One region of the Pseudaeromonas sp. HNCC25DJ180 genome, then DNA from elsewhere that is predicted to be linked to it. Evidence: predicted binding sites of a transcription regulator. Region 1 holds the regulator's gene; the other holds the start of a gene.
The links. Region 1 encodes NrdR, which represses ribonucleotide reductase genes. Its sites were predicted from a motif close to CACNNTATANNGTG; they were not measured.

Region 1 (7,529 bases):
CCGGCCAGAGCCAACTGCCAGGCCAGCTCACTGGGCAAGGCCGCCAGCGCCGGTGATAACGGCAGTTGGGTCAGCTCCACCTGGGCACTGACGCCTGAGGCACGCAGTAGGTGGCCCAGATCCGAGGCCAGGCCATCGGAGAGATCCAGGCAGCTACTGGCCAGGCCACGCAACGCCATACCCGCCAGGATGCGCGGCTCCGGTTGCTCCAGGCGGTCACGCAGGGCTGGCCACCATGGGCTGGCTACCTGAGCCTTGCCCAGTAACTGCTGCAGCGCCAGGGCACCATCGCCCAAGGTCCCGGTCACAAAGAGCGCATCCCCCAGCTGGGCCCCACTTCGGCGCAACACGCCCTGCTCGGGCACAAGCCCCTGGATAGTGACCGTGATGGAGAGCGGCCCGCGAGTCATGTCCCCCCCCACCAGCTCCACATTATAGAAGTCGGCCAGGGCGAGGAAACCACGGGCAAAACCCTCCAGCCAAACCTCATCCACCGCAGGCAGGGTCAGCGCCAACGAGGCCCAGCGCGGCTCGGCCCCCATGGCCGCCAGATCGGAGAGATTGACCGCCAGCGCCTTGTGACCCAGTTTGACCGGGTCCATGTCGGCAAAGAAGTGCACCCCGCAGACCAGGGTATCGGTACTCACCGCCAGCAGGCTCTCTGCCGGCACACTCAGCAGGGCACAATCATCCCCCGAGCCTAGCACCACATCCTTGCGGCGTACCGGTCGCTGAAAATAGCGCCGGATCAGGTCAAACTCCCCCATCTACTACCTCGATCCATTTCAAAGCCAAAGAAAAAGCCAGCTTACGCTGGCTCTATGCAATCAGAACGAAACCGGCGTTACTTGCCCAGCCCCCGCTCCTTGATCAGCTTGTCGAGTACACCGTTGACAAACTTATGGCTGTCTTCGGCGGCGAAGGCCTTAGCCAGCTCGATCCCTTCGTTGATGACCACACGGTAGGGAACATCCTGGCGGAACAGCAGCTCGAAGGTAGCCAGACGCAGAATAGCCTTATCCACCAGATCCAGATCCTCCAGCTTGCGCGAGAGGAAGGGGGAGAAGGCAGAGTCCAGCTTGTTGACGTTGCCAGCCACGCCGAACAACAGCTCACGGAAGTAGCCCAGATCGACGCCCTTCATGTCCTGATCCAGCTTGAACTGCTCTTCGATATCAGCCACGTTGTCCTGGGTCATCTGCCACTGGTAGATGGCCTGGACGGCAAAATGGCGGGCCTTGCGGCGTTCAGACGGTTTCAATCTCTTACTCCTTTCAAACGCCCAGATTCTTCAGGACGTTGATCATTTCCAGCGCACTGAGTGCCGCTTCGGCACCCTTATTACCCGCCTTGGTACCCGCACGCTGAATCGCTTGTTCAACATTATCAGTAGTCAACACACCAAAGGCGACCGGGATTTCATATTCCAGCATGACCTGAGCCATGCCCTTGCTGTTCTCATTGGCCACCAGCTCGAAGTGGTAGGTATCGCCACGGATCACGCAACCGAGCGCGACTATGGCATCAAAGCCACCACTCTTGGCCAGCTTTTTCACCACCAAGGGAATTTCTACGGCACCGGGCACCCGCACCAGGGTGATTTGATCGTCCGGCACCAGACCTTGACGCTTCAACACGTCCAGGGCCCCATCGACCAGATTCTCGTTGATGAAGCTGTTGAAACGAGCCACGACTATGGCAACGCGCGCCTCGGGGGCGGCAATGTTTCCTTCGATAACCTTCATGGGAAATCCTTTCTACGCTATGGGGTGAAATTTTAAGGGGCGAAAAGTGGGCGTATTCTAGCACAACCGGGCTGTGACAAAAGCCCGGTTCCGCAGCACTGCGCCTTGACGGCGGACAAATGGCCGCCCCACAGCTTAATCCGCCAGGTACTCCACCACTTCCAGACCGAAACCGGAGAGCGAGTGGTAGCGCTTCTGACCACTGAGCAGACGCATCTTGCGCACCCCCAGGGACTTGAGGATCTGGGAACCGACCCCCACCCGACGCGAGGCCTCCTGGCGCTTGTTCTGCACCTGACGCTCACCGCTATCCTCGGCTGCAAACTGCTGGATGCGGGCCAACAGTTCGGCCTGCCCTTCGTTGCCCAGGATAACCAAGACGCCCCCTTCGGCACCAATGCGCGCCATGGCCTCGTGGATGGGCCAGCTGCGCGGGGCATGACGATCGGTGAGCAACACATCGCTGAAGTAGTCATGCAGATGGACCCGCACCAAGGGTGCCGCATCGCCGCCCAGTTCGCCCTTGCACAGGGCAAAGTGCAGCTGGTTGTCTATGGTGTCGCGGAAGGTGACCAGTTCAAACTCGCCATATTCGGTAGGCAGCTTGCACTGCGCCACCTTAACGACCGTGGTCTCGTGCTGGTTGCGGTACTCGATGAGATCGGCAATGGTGCCCAGCTTGATGCCATGCTCGGCGGCAAACGTCTCCAGATCCGGACGGCGGGCCATGCTGCCATCTTCGTTCAGGATCTCGACGATCACGGCCGCCGGCTCCAGACCCGCCAGACGGGCCAGGTCGCAACCGGCCTCGGTGTGACCGGCGCGGGTCAAGACCCCGCCCTCCTGGGCCATCAGCGGAAAGATATGACCCGGCTGCACCACATCTTGGGCCAGGGCCTCTGGCGCGACCGCCGCTTGCACGGTGCGAGCGCGATCGGCGGCCGAGATGCCGGTGCTAACCCCCTCCGCCGCCTCGATACTGACGGTGAAGTTGGTGGAGAACTGGGCGCCGTTGTTGCCCACCATCAGCGGCAGGTTCAGGCGCTGGCAGCGGGCCTTGGTCAGGGTCAGGCAGATAAGACCCCGGCCGAAACGCGCCATGAAGTTGATATCTTCCGGGCGCACCATGGAGGCGGCCATGATGAGATCCCCTTCGTTCTCTCTATCTTCGTCATCCATCAGGATCACCATCTTGCCCTGACGAAACTCTTCAATAATCTCTGCGGTACTGCTCAATGCCATAGTTCTAATCCTTCTATTTCAGTACTCTGCTATTTCCGTACTCAGCGCAAAAAACCCTGTGCGGCCAGCATCGCCATGGTCACACCCGTGGCTGGGGCCACATCGGCAGCCTTGTCACCCAACACCAGGCGCTCCAGATAACGGGCGATCACATCCACTTCCAGATTGACCCGGCTCCCCACCTTCCACTCCCCAACTGTGGTCTCGCCACTGGTATGGGGCACTATGGTCAGGCGAAAACGCGCCCCTTCCACACTGTTCACCGTCAGGCTGATACCATCTACCGTGATGGAGCCCTTCTCGGCAATGTAACGGGCCAGCTCGCGGGGCGCCTCGACCCAATACTCCATGGCCCGGCCCAACGGCTTGATGGCCACTATCTTGCCCACGCCATCCACATGGCCGGAGACCAGATGGCCCCCCAGCCGACTGGTGGGCATCAGCGCCTTTTCCAGATTCAGTTTGCGTCCGGCCTGGTAGTCGGCAAAGCCGGTGCGGGCAATGGTCTCGCCAGAGACATCCGCCACATAGCCATCCCCCGTCAGTTGCACCACGGTCAGGCAGACACCATTGGTGGCGATCGAGTCACCCAATTTGACATCGTCCAGATCCAGCTTGCCGGTGCGTACCCGCACCGAGACATCCTGCCCCTTGGACTCCATGGCCACTAGCGTGCCCACGGCTTCAATAATTCCGGTAAACATGCTTACTCCTCCCCGACTCGGGGCTCTAGCGTCAGACGCAGATCGGCACCGATCTGCTGCACATCACGCAGGGTAAATTGCCAGGCCTGGGCCAGGGAGTCCAACGGTGGCAAGGCCAGCAAGCCTTGGGCTCCCTCACCCAACAACTTGGGCGCCAGGTAGAGGATGAGCTCATCCACCAAGCCCGCTGAGACCAGAGCCCCCGCCAACTGACGACCCGCCTCCACCCACAGCTCATTGACCCCACGGGCACCCAGCTCCATCAAGAGTGCATGCAGATCCAGCTTACCACTGGCGGCCAACGGCAGGCTCACCTGTTCCACCTGGCTGGGCCACCCCGCTTGGGGCTGTTGGCGCGCCAGCAGCACAGGCCCAGGTAGCGAGAAGAGCTGGGCGTCCGGTTGCAAGCGCTGGCGGGAATCCACCAGCACCCGTAGCGGCTGACGCAGGCTGGCTTCGGGATAGATAGCCTGGATCTCGGCTGGCAGTTGTGACCAGCGCACATTCAAGGCGGGATTGTCGGTGAGTACGGTATCGGCGCCACTCAAAATGGCACTGCTGCGCGCCCGCCAGACCTGCACATCGGCACGGGCGGCGGGGCCGGTGATCCACTGGCTCTGGCCATTGGCCAACGCCGTGCGCCCATCCAGGCTAGCGGCCAGCTTGACGCGCACCCAGGGCCGGCCGGTTTTCATGCGCTGAATGAAGCCGGGGTTGAGGGCTTGTGCCTCGGCCTCACGCAGACCCGACTCGACCGTGATGCCGGCCTCAGCGAGGAGACGCAAGCCGCGCCCCGCCACCAGAGGGTTAGGATCTGTCATGGCCGCCACCACCCGGCTGACCCCGGCCGCCAGCAGAGCCAGGGCACAGGGCGGAGTGCGGCCATGGTGGGAGCAGGGCTCCAGCGTCACATAGGCCGTGGCCCCTCGGGCCCGCTCACCGGCGGCGCGCAGGGCATGCACCTCGGCATGGGGCTCACCGGCCTGGCGATGCCACCCCTCGCCCACTATCTCTCCTGCGTTCACCAGCACACACCCCACGTTAGGGTTGGGGTGGGTAGTAAAACGCCCCAGAGCCGCCAGCTCCAGGGCCCGGCCCATATAATCATGATCCATGGCGCTGAACACTTATTTCTCCAGACGGGCGATCTCTTCGCCAAATTCGCGGATATCGGCAAAGCTGCGGTAAACCGAGGCGAAGCGGATGTAGGCTACCTTGTCCAGCACCTTCAACTCCTCCATCACCAGGTTGCCAATATACTTGGCATCCACTTCCCGCTCACCGGTGGCACGTAATTTGGACTCAATGCGGTTGAGGCTCTCCTCCACCGACTCCATGCTCACCGGACGTTTCTCCAGCGCGCGTTGGATACCTCCGCGCAACTTGTCTTCGTTGAAGGGCTCGCGGCTACCATTGCTCTTGATAACTCGCGGCATCACCAGCTCGGCGGTTTCAAAGGTGGTGAAGCGCTCATGGCAGAGTACGCATTCACGGCGCCGCCGCACTTGATGTCCTTCGGCCACCAGTCGGGAATCGATGACCTTGGTATCGTCGGCATTACAGAATGGGCAGTACATGCAGAGCTCCTGGCAGGACGGGCATCGAGGAAGTGTACCAGAGAGATCCTGACATGTTGAGCGAGCCGGTGGCTTTTCCAGCGAGCCCAGGGTTGGCTGACCCTAATAGCTGCTTCTGCGGCCGCTCACTCATTCATACGATATAACCAGAAACGTGCTAGTAAGCACATTTTTTATGGTCAATTGGCCTACGCTGAGACTGTCATAACTACACGGCATTAGGCGAAAAAAAGCACAAACGATCTTCATTACTTGCGCTAGATCACTTGTGCGCCCTGGGGTCGGACCAGTATCATGTCAACCATAAATTCTACCTATTGCGTTTTCATAAAAAGCCTGAGAGTCATGCGAGACATGTAACTCCATTTGTACTTTTTGATCCTGCAGTGTTCGGTACTTAACCATCTGGATTGAGGAGAGGAATCGTCATGCGACATGTCGCTGGTCTAACCCTAATTGAACTACTCGTTGCCGTCAGTGTGTTCGCCATCATGGCCACCACAGGCCTGCCTGCCATGGCCAGCTTCATCGCCTCCCAGCATCAGCTGGCCACCAAGGATGCCCTGTTAGAAGCCCTGCGCTCAGCCCGAGATGAGGCGCAACGCCGCAGCACCCCCATCCGCCTCTGTCCTACCGCTAACGGTACCAGCTGTGGCTCAAACTGGAACCAGGGCTGGTTGGTTTTCATCGACAAGAATAACGATGGTCAGTTCACTGCCCAGGATCAGCTGCTAAAGCAAAAGCTCAACAGCCAGGCTGCGGCCATCAGCACCACGGCCTCCTCACTGCTGTTCCGGGCCAACGGCATGACGGCTCAAACCCAATTCAATATCTGTACCGATAACAAGCAGGCCAATGCCTATCAGATCTCGGTGACCAGTACAGGGCGAGTATTTGCCCAGGAGAAGAGCGGTGTCTGCAGCTAACCTGGCCCGAGGCTCGGGTCTGATAGAAGTGCTGATCGCTCTGGTCATCATGTCGGTTGGCCTGCTGGGGTTGGCCAGTCTGCAGGTTTCCAGCATGCAGCGGCTGCAACAGGCCCGGCATCAGGAGGCGGTTACCGCCGCCCTGGATGACCTGTGTGGACGCATCTTAGCCAATGCCAGCCTGGCCAAGGATGGACTCTTTACCTTTACCAATCTGGCGAATGCCAGCGCGCCGAGCAAAGACAATAATTGCATCGCCAACAACAACTGTACGACCCAGCAGCAGGCGCTGAATGAGCTGGCTAGCTGGTATGCCCTGGCCACCACCAACATCCCAGCCCTGCGCTTTGCTATCAGCACAGCGTCTAGCGCCACCAGTGTCAGCGGCGCACGGGTCACCCTCAACCTGACCTGGGATGCCGAGCTAACGGGCAACGGCAGTGCAGAGTGCAGTGATGAGAGCCATCGCTGTGTCGAGAGTCAGCTATGGATCTTCTAATTCATCGTCAACCCCAAGCCCACACTGGCTTTAGCCTGGTGGAGCTGATGATAGCCCTGACCCTGGGGAGCCTGCTGGTACTCGGGCTCTACTCCATGCTCAGCTCTCAGCGTCTCACCTACAGCATGACCCAGGCCAATGGCAGCCTCACTGAGCGCACCCAGCGGGACAGCAACTTTATCAAATCCATGGTGAATCAGGCCGGATACATGGATTACACCTCCATGCGCGACAGCCTGCTGGGTAACACCCCATTCATAGCGTCAGGATCCTGGCTGAAGGGGCAGGTAGTGCGGGCCGACAATAATCTCACGACCGCAGGCTTCAAGAGTGGCAGTGATCGCCTGCAACTGCGTTTCCTGGGGGATGGCTCTTTAGTATTCAACTGCGCCGGTGGCACAGTACCGGCTCAGTCGCTGTGGAACGTCAGCCTCTATGTGGATGGTGACGAGCAACTGATCTGCGCCGATGCCAATGGTAATACTGTGCTGGATCAGGGGGTCGAAACCCTGCAGTTGCAATTTTCCAACCCGGCGGCCCCCTCCAGCCAACTACGCGCCGATCAGGTGAGCAGTGCTCTCTGGCTTACCATCAACCGTTTGAGTTACGGCCTGCTGCTGACTGAAGCGCAGACACCGACCACAGGCGTACTGAACGGGAGCAGTTATCAGATACTGGATCAGAGCGTAAGCAGTGCCAATGATTCGCAGCTACGCCAACCCCTTACCGAATCCCTGGTGCTACGCAATAACCGGAGTTGATATGCCCAAGTCACAAACTGGTCTCGTGCTCATCGCCTCCCTCTTGATGCTGCTCATCATCTCTCTGCTCGCCTT
Region 2 (7,529 bases), on a different contig from region 1:
CCAGGCTGGCGGCGATGCGCAGTGTGGTATCGACACAGTAGTCAGTGGCACAACCGGTGATCATCAGCGACTTGGTGCCCATGGAGTGCAGCAGCGGCTGCAGCCCGGTGCGATAGAAGCTATCGCAGCTGGTCTTGCGAATGCGGTGAGCCGCCTGGGTGCGGTGCAGGTTGGGCAGTAGATCCCAGCCTGGGCTATGGGGTTCAAGTTCATCGCCGTGTGGGCCGTCATGTTGCACGAAGATGACGGGGATAGCCTGCAGATGACAGGCGTCGATCAGTCGATTGATATTGGCAATGACGCTAGCACTCTGATAGCGAGGTTGCCTGGCGCTAAATAGCCCTAACTGCATATCAATGACCAACAGGGCGCGGGGGGATTTGCCTGCCATCAATTTCTCCAGTATGAACAGAGGGCTCATGCTATCAGAGGGGCCGATCCAGAGTAGTATGGTTTTTACTATCAGAAGAAGGGGGTGCTAAGTATGAGTAACAAACGAGGATTACTATTCCTCCTGTCGGGGCTGTGCTGTGCAACGTTTGCTTTGGCCGGTGAGGTGCAGATCGGTACTGATCATGCCTCGGGCAGCACTATCATTTCCACCCAGGGGCGTTCTCCCGAGCTGATACTACCCGTGGGGACGGGAGCAGAGCGCATCTGCTGGTTTGATGGTCATCAATTCTCCAAGGGGGCTCGCATCAAGGCGGGGGATGCCTGGCTTGAGTGTACCCGGGAAAATGATTATGAAACCAATGGTGCCCTCAGCTGGCGTCCAGTCGGTTCCAGCAACGAAGCGGTCACTCGCGGCAAGATCCAGGTCAACTAGTCATGGCTTCAGCCGTCTCAGTCAGCGGCAGCATAATGTCGGCGCGGGCATAACAGCAACAGGGCAGCAGCTCACCCGGGGCCAGCAGGGCCAACGGCGGGGTGGGATAATGCAGGGCTTGTGTCAGCTTTGTGTCGTTCACACGCAATCGGCAGGCGCCGCAGTAACCACTGCGGCACTGGTATTCCACGCTATGGCCGGTACGTTCCAGCGCCGCCAGCAGGGTTTCCCCTGCTTGCAGTTCGAAACGACCGAGTGGGGTGATGAGTCGTGGTGCTGACATGATTACAGGCTGAAGCCGTCCAGATCGCTGGCGTTGAATTCGCTGTCGATCTGACCCACCAGATAGGAGCTCACCTCCACCTCTTGCGGAGCCACCTGGACGTTGTCGGAGCTGAGCCAGGCGTTGATCCAGGGCAGGGGGTTGGGCTTGTCGGCAAAGGGGGGCGTCAGCCCGACCGCCTGCATCCGTACATTGGTGATGAACTCTATGTACTGGCAGAGAATGTCGCGGTTCAGGCCAATCATGGAGCCATCCTTGAATAGATAGTCGGCCCACTCCTTCTCCTGCTCGGCAGCACGCAGGAACAGGGCTTGGCACTCATCGCGACACTCGGCGGCGATCTGCGCCATGTCGGGATCATCCTTGCCCCCTTGCAACAGATTGAGCATGTGCTGGGTGCCGGTCAGGTGCAGGGCCTCATCCCGGGCGATCAGTTTGATGATCTTGGCGTTGCCCTCCATCAGTTCCCGCTCGGCAAAGGCAAAGGAGCAGGCAAAGCTCACATAGAAGCGGATCGCCTCCAGGGCATTGACGCTCATCAGGCAGAGATAGAGTTTCTTCTTGAGGGTTCGCAGATCGACCGTGACACCTTGCCCATTGATCTGGTGTTCCCCTTCCCCCAGTTGCTGCCAGAGCTGAGTGGCGCTGATGAGTTCGTCGTAATAACCGGCAATATCATCGGCGCGCTTGATGATCTCCTGGTTGATCACTATGTCATCGAATACCAGGGCGGGGGCCGCCACAATATTGCGGATGATATGGGTATAGGAGCGGGAGTGTATGGTCTCGGAGAAGGCCCACGTCTCGATCCAGGTCTCCAGCTCCGGCAGGGAGATGAGCGGCAGCAGCGCCACATTCGGGCTGCGTCCCTGAATAGAGTCCAGCAGGGTCTGATACTTCAGGTTGGAGAGGAATATGTGCTGCTCATGAGCTGGCAAAGCCTGAAAGTCGATGCGGTCCCGGGAGACATCCACCTCTTCCGGGCGCCAGAAGAAGGAGAGCTGCTTTTCGATGAGCCGCTCGAAGATCTCATGTTTTTGCTGATCGAAGCGTGCCACATTGACGGTTTGGCCAAAGAACATGGGTTCGTGCAGCGCATTATTGGCCTGCTTGCTGAAGGTGCTGTATGCCATGATCAGGATCCTTTTACTACCGAGTCAGAGGCCGCCTCGCGGCGGCCTGTCGAGGGAGTGCCCTCATAGAGTGTTACGCGGGTCAGAGCCGCCTAGATCTTGCAGGCGCCACCGGCACAGCCATCATCCTGGGTCTGCTGGGCATCATCGGCCCCATCCCGGGTGTTGTGGTAGTAGAGGGTCTTCACCCCCAGTTTGTAGGCGCTGAGCAGATCCTGAAGTAGCTGCTTCATGGGCACCTTGCCGCCGTCAAAACGGCTTGGATCATAGCTGGTGTTGGCCGAGATGGATTGGTCCACAAATTTTTGCATCACCCCGACCAGTTGCAGGTAACCCTCATTGGAGGGCAGGCTCCACAACAGCTCATAGGCCTGCTTGAGTTCGGCATAATCGGGTACCACTTGCCGCAGTATGCCATCCTTGGAGGCCTTGACGCTGATGAGGCCGCGGGGTGGCTCTATGCCGTTGGTCGCATTGGCGATTTGGCTGGAGGTCTCCGAGGGCATGAGCGCCGTCAGGGTACTGTTGCGCAGGCCATGTTGCTTGATTTCTTGACGCAGGCTTTCCCAATCCAGTTGCAGCGGCTCGGCACACACCTCGTCCAGCTCCCGTTTGTAGCTGTCGATGGGCAGTATGCCCTGGGCATACTTGGTCTCGGCAAAGCGTGGGCAGGCTCCTTGCTCTTTGGCCAGGGCTACTGAAGCCTGGAGCAGATAGTATTGAATGGCCTCAAAGGTGCGGTGGGTTAATCCCAACGCCGAGCCATCCGAGTAGCGCACCCCATTTTTTGCCAGATAGTAGGCGTAGTTGATCACGCCAATCCCCAGCGGACGCCGCCACATGGCGCCATTCTTGCCGGCCAGCACAGGGTAATCCTGATAATCGAGCAGGGCATCCAGTGCCCGCACTGCCAAGTCGGCCAGGGGGCCGAGCTCCTCTAGCGACTCCAGCGCCCCCAGGTTGAAGGCCGAGAGGGTACACAGGGCAATCTCACCCTGCTCATCGCGCAGATCGTTGAGGGGCTTGGTGGGCAGGGCTATCTCCATGCAGAGGTTGCTCTGGCGCACCGGGGCCAGCTTGGGATCGAACGGGCTGTGGGTGTTGCAGTGATCTACGTTCTGAATGTAGATGCGTCCGGTGCCGGCCCGCTCCTGCATCAGCAAAGAGAAGAGCTCGCTGGCCTTGAGCTGTTTCTTGCGGATCGTCGGATCTGCTTCGTACTGCAGATAGAGACGCTCGAACTGCTCCTGATCGGCAAAGAACGCATCATACAGACCGGGGGCGGCGGAGGGGCTGAACAGGGTGATGTTGCCCCCCTGGATCAGGCGCTGGTACATCAGCTTGTTGAGTTGCACCCCATAATCCATATGGCGCACCCGATTATCGTCAACGCCGCGGTTGTTCTTTAGTACCAGCAGGGATTCGACTTCCAGATGCCAAAGGGGATAGAAGACGGTAGCCGCCCCACCGCGCACCCCACCTTGCGAGCAGCATTTCACCGCCGTCTGGAAGTACTTGTAGAAGGGGATGCAGCCGGTATGGAAGGCTTCCCCGCCGCGGATCTCCGAGCCCAGGGCGCGGATCCGACCGGCGTTGATGCCAATCCCCGCCCGTTGCGACACATAACGCACTACGGCCGAGGCGGTGGCGTTGATGGAGTCCAGGCTGTCGTCGCACTCTATCAGTACGCAGGAGCTAAACTGCCGCGTCGGGGTGCGGACTCCGGACATGATGGGGGTGGGCAGGGAGATCTTGAAGGTGGAGCAGGCGTCATAGAAACGCTTCACATACGCCAGGCGTGTGGCCTTGGGGTAGCGGGAGAAGAGGCAGGCGGCCACCAGCATGTAGAGGAACTGGGGGCTCTCGTAGATCTCGCCGGTGACCCGGTTCTGTACCAGATATTTGCCTTCGAGCTGCTTGATGGCCGCATAGGCGAACAGCATGTCGCGCTCATGGTGCAGGTGGGTGTCCAGCTCCTGGAACTCGTCGGCACTGTAATCTTGCAGCAGGTGGGCATCGTAGCGTCCCGCTGCCACTAATTTCTGTACATGTTGGTAGAGGGGGGGCGGCGTGAACTCGCCATACGCCTTCTTGCGCAGATGGAACATGGCCAGACGGGCGGCCAGGTACTGGTAGTCGGGAGCCTCGGTGCTGATGAGGTCGGCGGCGGCGCGGATCAGGGTCTCATGAATATCGGCGGTCTTCATCCCCGGGTAGAATTGGATATGGGCCCGCAGCTCGACTTGGGAGACGGAAACATTATCCAGCCCCTCGGCGGCCCAGGTCACCACCCTATGGATCTTGTCCAGATCCAGAGGCTCGCTGCTTCCATCCCGTTTGGTGACCAATAGATTGCTATTCATACCCGTCCCGTTCCTTCTTCTTAAGCTGGCGCCACGCCAGGCGTGATCGTGATGACACTATGTGCTGGCTGGCGTTCTGACCTCTGAATAGGCAATGGCTAGAGGAGTGAAGCTGGCTTTAAACACAATATATGGTGTCACTTTCGTAATTAAGCACAAGATAGCGGGTGGCTGGGTCGGCCGCAAGGGGGCGAAATGGGGATGGGTTGTGGATAGATCTTTACAGCGCAGGCACAACGCGGCTTGGCGGCGAGTGGAAAAAAATACATTTTTTTTCCACCTTTGGCCAGTGCGGAGTCTCGGCGTCTTACCGAGGGCAAAAATTAGCAGGTTGAGGGCTCAGTGCCGGCAACCGGAAAACCAGTGATGCAGGGCCGGGACTGTATCAAAGCTCCAGTCCGCGCCCCAGGCATGGGTACACTCGGCCGGATCCAGGTAACCCCAGGCGGCGATGGCGGTTTTCATGCCAGCGGCACGGCCCGCCTCGATATCACGAATATGATCGCCCACATAGAGACACTGCTCCGGCGCGACCGCTAACTGAGCGGCGGCATAGAGCATGGGGGCGGGGTGGGGTTTGCGCTCGGGCAGGGTATCGGCACTGACGATGACACCACACAGGGCGAGCTCATGCACCTGAGCCATCAGGGGTTCGGTGAGAAAGGCGGGTTTGTTGGTCACTATGCCCCAGCGGATCCCCTGGGCGTTGAGCCAGGCGATAAACTCGACCATGCCCGAGTAGGGGCGGGTGCCTTCATAGAGGTGAGCGGCATAGTAATCCAGTAGGGCCTGGCGCAGGGCCGGGGTATCGCGGTGGCTCAACTCGGCCTCGCCAAAGCCTGCCTTGAGCAAGCCCAGCGCGCCGTCTGAGGCGATGCGGCGCACTATGCAATCCGGCAGCGAGGGCATCCCTTCGCTGGTGAGCACATGATTGGCGGCGGCGCCCAGATCCGGGGCTGTGTCCAACAGGGTGCCATCCAGATCAAACAGCACGGCGGCAAAGCGGGGGGCGGTCGCTGTCATGGTTTACTCCGGTTTCTGGCAGTGCAGCATGTAATTGACTCCCACGTCGCGGCTTAAACGAAATTGGCCGGTCAGTGGGTTATAGAGCACGCCGCTCATCCGCTTGAGCTGCAGCCCAGCCCGCTCGGCATAACAGGAGAGCTCGGCGGGGCGGATAAACTTGGTGTGGTCGTGGGTGCCCTTGGGGACCATTTTCAACAACTGCTCGGCGGCCACTATCATCAAGAGCCAGGCTTTGGGATTACGGTTAATGGTGGAGAAGAAGAGCTGGCCGCCGGGCTTGGCCAGGCGGGCACAGGCGCGCACCACGGAGGCGGGGTCGGGCACATGCTCCAGCATCTCCATGCAGGTCACCACATCAAACTGGCCAGGAAACTCTTCTGCCAGCGCTTCTACTGTGCCTTGCCGATAATTGACTTCGACGCCGGTTTCCAGAGCATGCAACCGTGCCACCTGCAGCGGCTCCCGGCCCATATCCAGCCCTGTGACGTGGGCGCCGTGGCGGGCCATGGACTCGCTGAGGATGCCACCGCCGCAACCCACATCCAGTATCCGCTTACCAAACAGCCCCTGGCTATGGGTGATGATCCACTCCAGGCGCAGGGGGTTGAGTTGGTGCAGGGGTTTGAACTCCCCCTCCAGATCCCACCAGCGGCTGGCAACGGCTTCAAATTTGGCAATTTCCTGGTGGTCCACGTTCATGCTGGAATATCCTTCCGTTAAATCGTCGGCACTGCGTCATCGGAATTGCGCGCGCCCGGTTGTTGGCCATTATAACCAAGCCTCTGCTCTGTGACAGCAAGCCGTTAGCCCCTATGGGGAATTGCCCTTTTTTGTGCTAGAATGCCGCCCTTATGCTTTCAAGTCGATTGATGTAGGGACCTTGGGTTATATGAGTGAGCTGGCCAGAGAAATCACGCCAATCAACATCGAAGAAGAGTTGAAGAGCTCCTACCTTGATTACGCCATGAGCGTCATCGTGGGGCGAGCGCTACCGGACGTGCGAGATGGTTTAAAGCCTGTACACCGTCGAGTCTTGTTCGCGATGAACGAACTGGGCAACGACTGGAACAAAGCCTATAAAAAGTCGGCCCGTGTGGTCGGTGACGTGATCGGTAAATATCACCCTCACGGTGACAGTGCCGTCTACGACACCATAGTCCGCATGGCGCAAGACTTCTCCATGCGTTACATGCTGGTCGATGGCCAGGGTAACTTCGGCTCCGTAGACGGTGACTCCGCTGCGGCCATGCGTTACACCGAAATCCGGATGGACAAAATCGCCCACGAGCTGTTGGCCGATTTGGACAAGGAGACGGTGGACTGGGTGCCTAACTACGATGGCACCGAGATGATCCCGGCTGTCATGCCCACCAAGATCCCCAACCTGCTGGTCAACGGCTCGTCCGGGATCGCCGTCGGGATGGCGACCAATATTCCGCCTCATAATCTGACCGAGGTAGTGGATGCCTGTTTGGCGCTCATCGACAACGGTGAGTTGACCATAGATGAGCTGATGCAATATGTGCCGGGTCCGGATTTTCCGACGGGCGGTATCATCAATGGCCGCTCCGGCATCATAGACGCCTATCGCACCGGCCGTGGCAAGATCTATGTGCGTGGCAAGCACCACATCGAGGTTGATGAGAAAAACGGCAAAGAGAGCATCATAGTCACCGAGTTACCCTATACGGTGAACAAGGCGCGTCTCATCGAGAAGATTGCCGAGCTGGTCAAGGACAAGAAGATCGAAGGCATCACGGCCCTGCGTGACGAATCCGACAAGGACGGCATGCGGATCCTGATTGAGCTGCGTCGCGGCGAAGTCACCGAAGTGATGTTGAACAACCTCTATGCCCATACCCAGTTGCAGAACGTGTTCGGCATGAACATGGTGGCAT

Region 2: a site for NrdR is predicted at 4,729-4,742, ahead of nrdA (class 1a ribonucleoside-diphosphate reductase subunit alpha). Genes of this name have one in related genera too.

Annotation. Positions count from the first base shown of each region.
Region 1 covers NZ_JBVAYF010000002.1:8,104-15,632, reverse strand. Annotated here, with positions in the region: gene thiL (thiamine-phosphate kinase) at 1-767, opposite strand, end outside; gene nusB (transcription antitermination factor NusB) at 845-1,261, opposite strand; gene ribH (6,7-dimethyl-8-ribityllumazine synthase) at 1,275-1,745, opposite strand; gene ribBA (bifunctional 3,4-dihydroxy-2-butanone-4-phosphate synthase/GTP cyclohydrolase II) at 1,881-2,987, opposite strand; gene ACZYTD_RS01970 (riboflavin synthase) at 3,029-3,691, opposite strand; gene ribD (bifunctional diaminohydroxyphosphoribosylaminopyrimidine deaminase/5-amino-6-(5-phosphoribosylamino)uracil reductase RibD) at 3,694-4,818, opposite strand; gene nrdR (transcriptional regulator NrdR) at 4,819-5,268, opposite strand; gene ACZYTD_RS01955 (GspH/FimT family pseudopilin) at 5,697-6,194, shown strand; gene pilV (type IV pilus modification protein PilV) at 6,181-6,693, shown strand; gene ACZYTD_RS01945 (PilW family protein) at 6,681-7,454, shown strand; gene ACZYTD_RS01940 (hypothetical protein) at 7,456-7,529, shown strand, end outside.
Region 2 covers NZ_JBVAYF010000008.1:163,864-171,392, forward strand. Annotated here, with positions in the region: gene ACZYTD_RS09290 (cysteine hydrolase family protein) at 1-391, opposite strand, end outside; gene ACZYTD_RS09295 (DUF1496 domain-containing protein) at 485-826, shown strand; gene yfaE (class I ribonucleotide reductase maintenance protein YfaE) at 819-1,109, opposite strand; gene nrdB (class Ia ribonucleoside-diphosphate reductase subunit beta) at 1,112-2,242, opposite strand; gene nrdA (class 1a ribonucleoside-diphosphate reductase subunit alpha) at 2,335-4,605, opposite strand; gene ACZYTD_RS09315 (HAD family hydrolase) at 4,945-5,628, opposite strand; gene ubiG (bifunctional 2-polyprenyl-6-hydroxyphenol methylase/3-demethylubiquinol 3-O-methyltransferase UbiG) at 5,632-6,330, opposite strand; gene gyrA (DNA topoisomerase (ATP-hydrolyzing) subunit A) at 6,521-7,529, shown strand, end outside.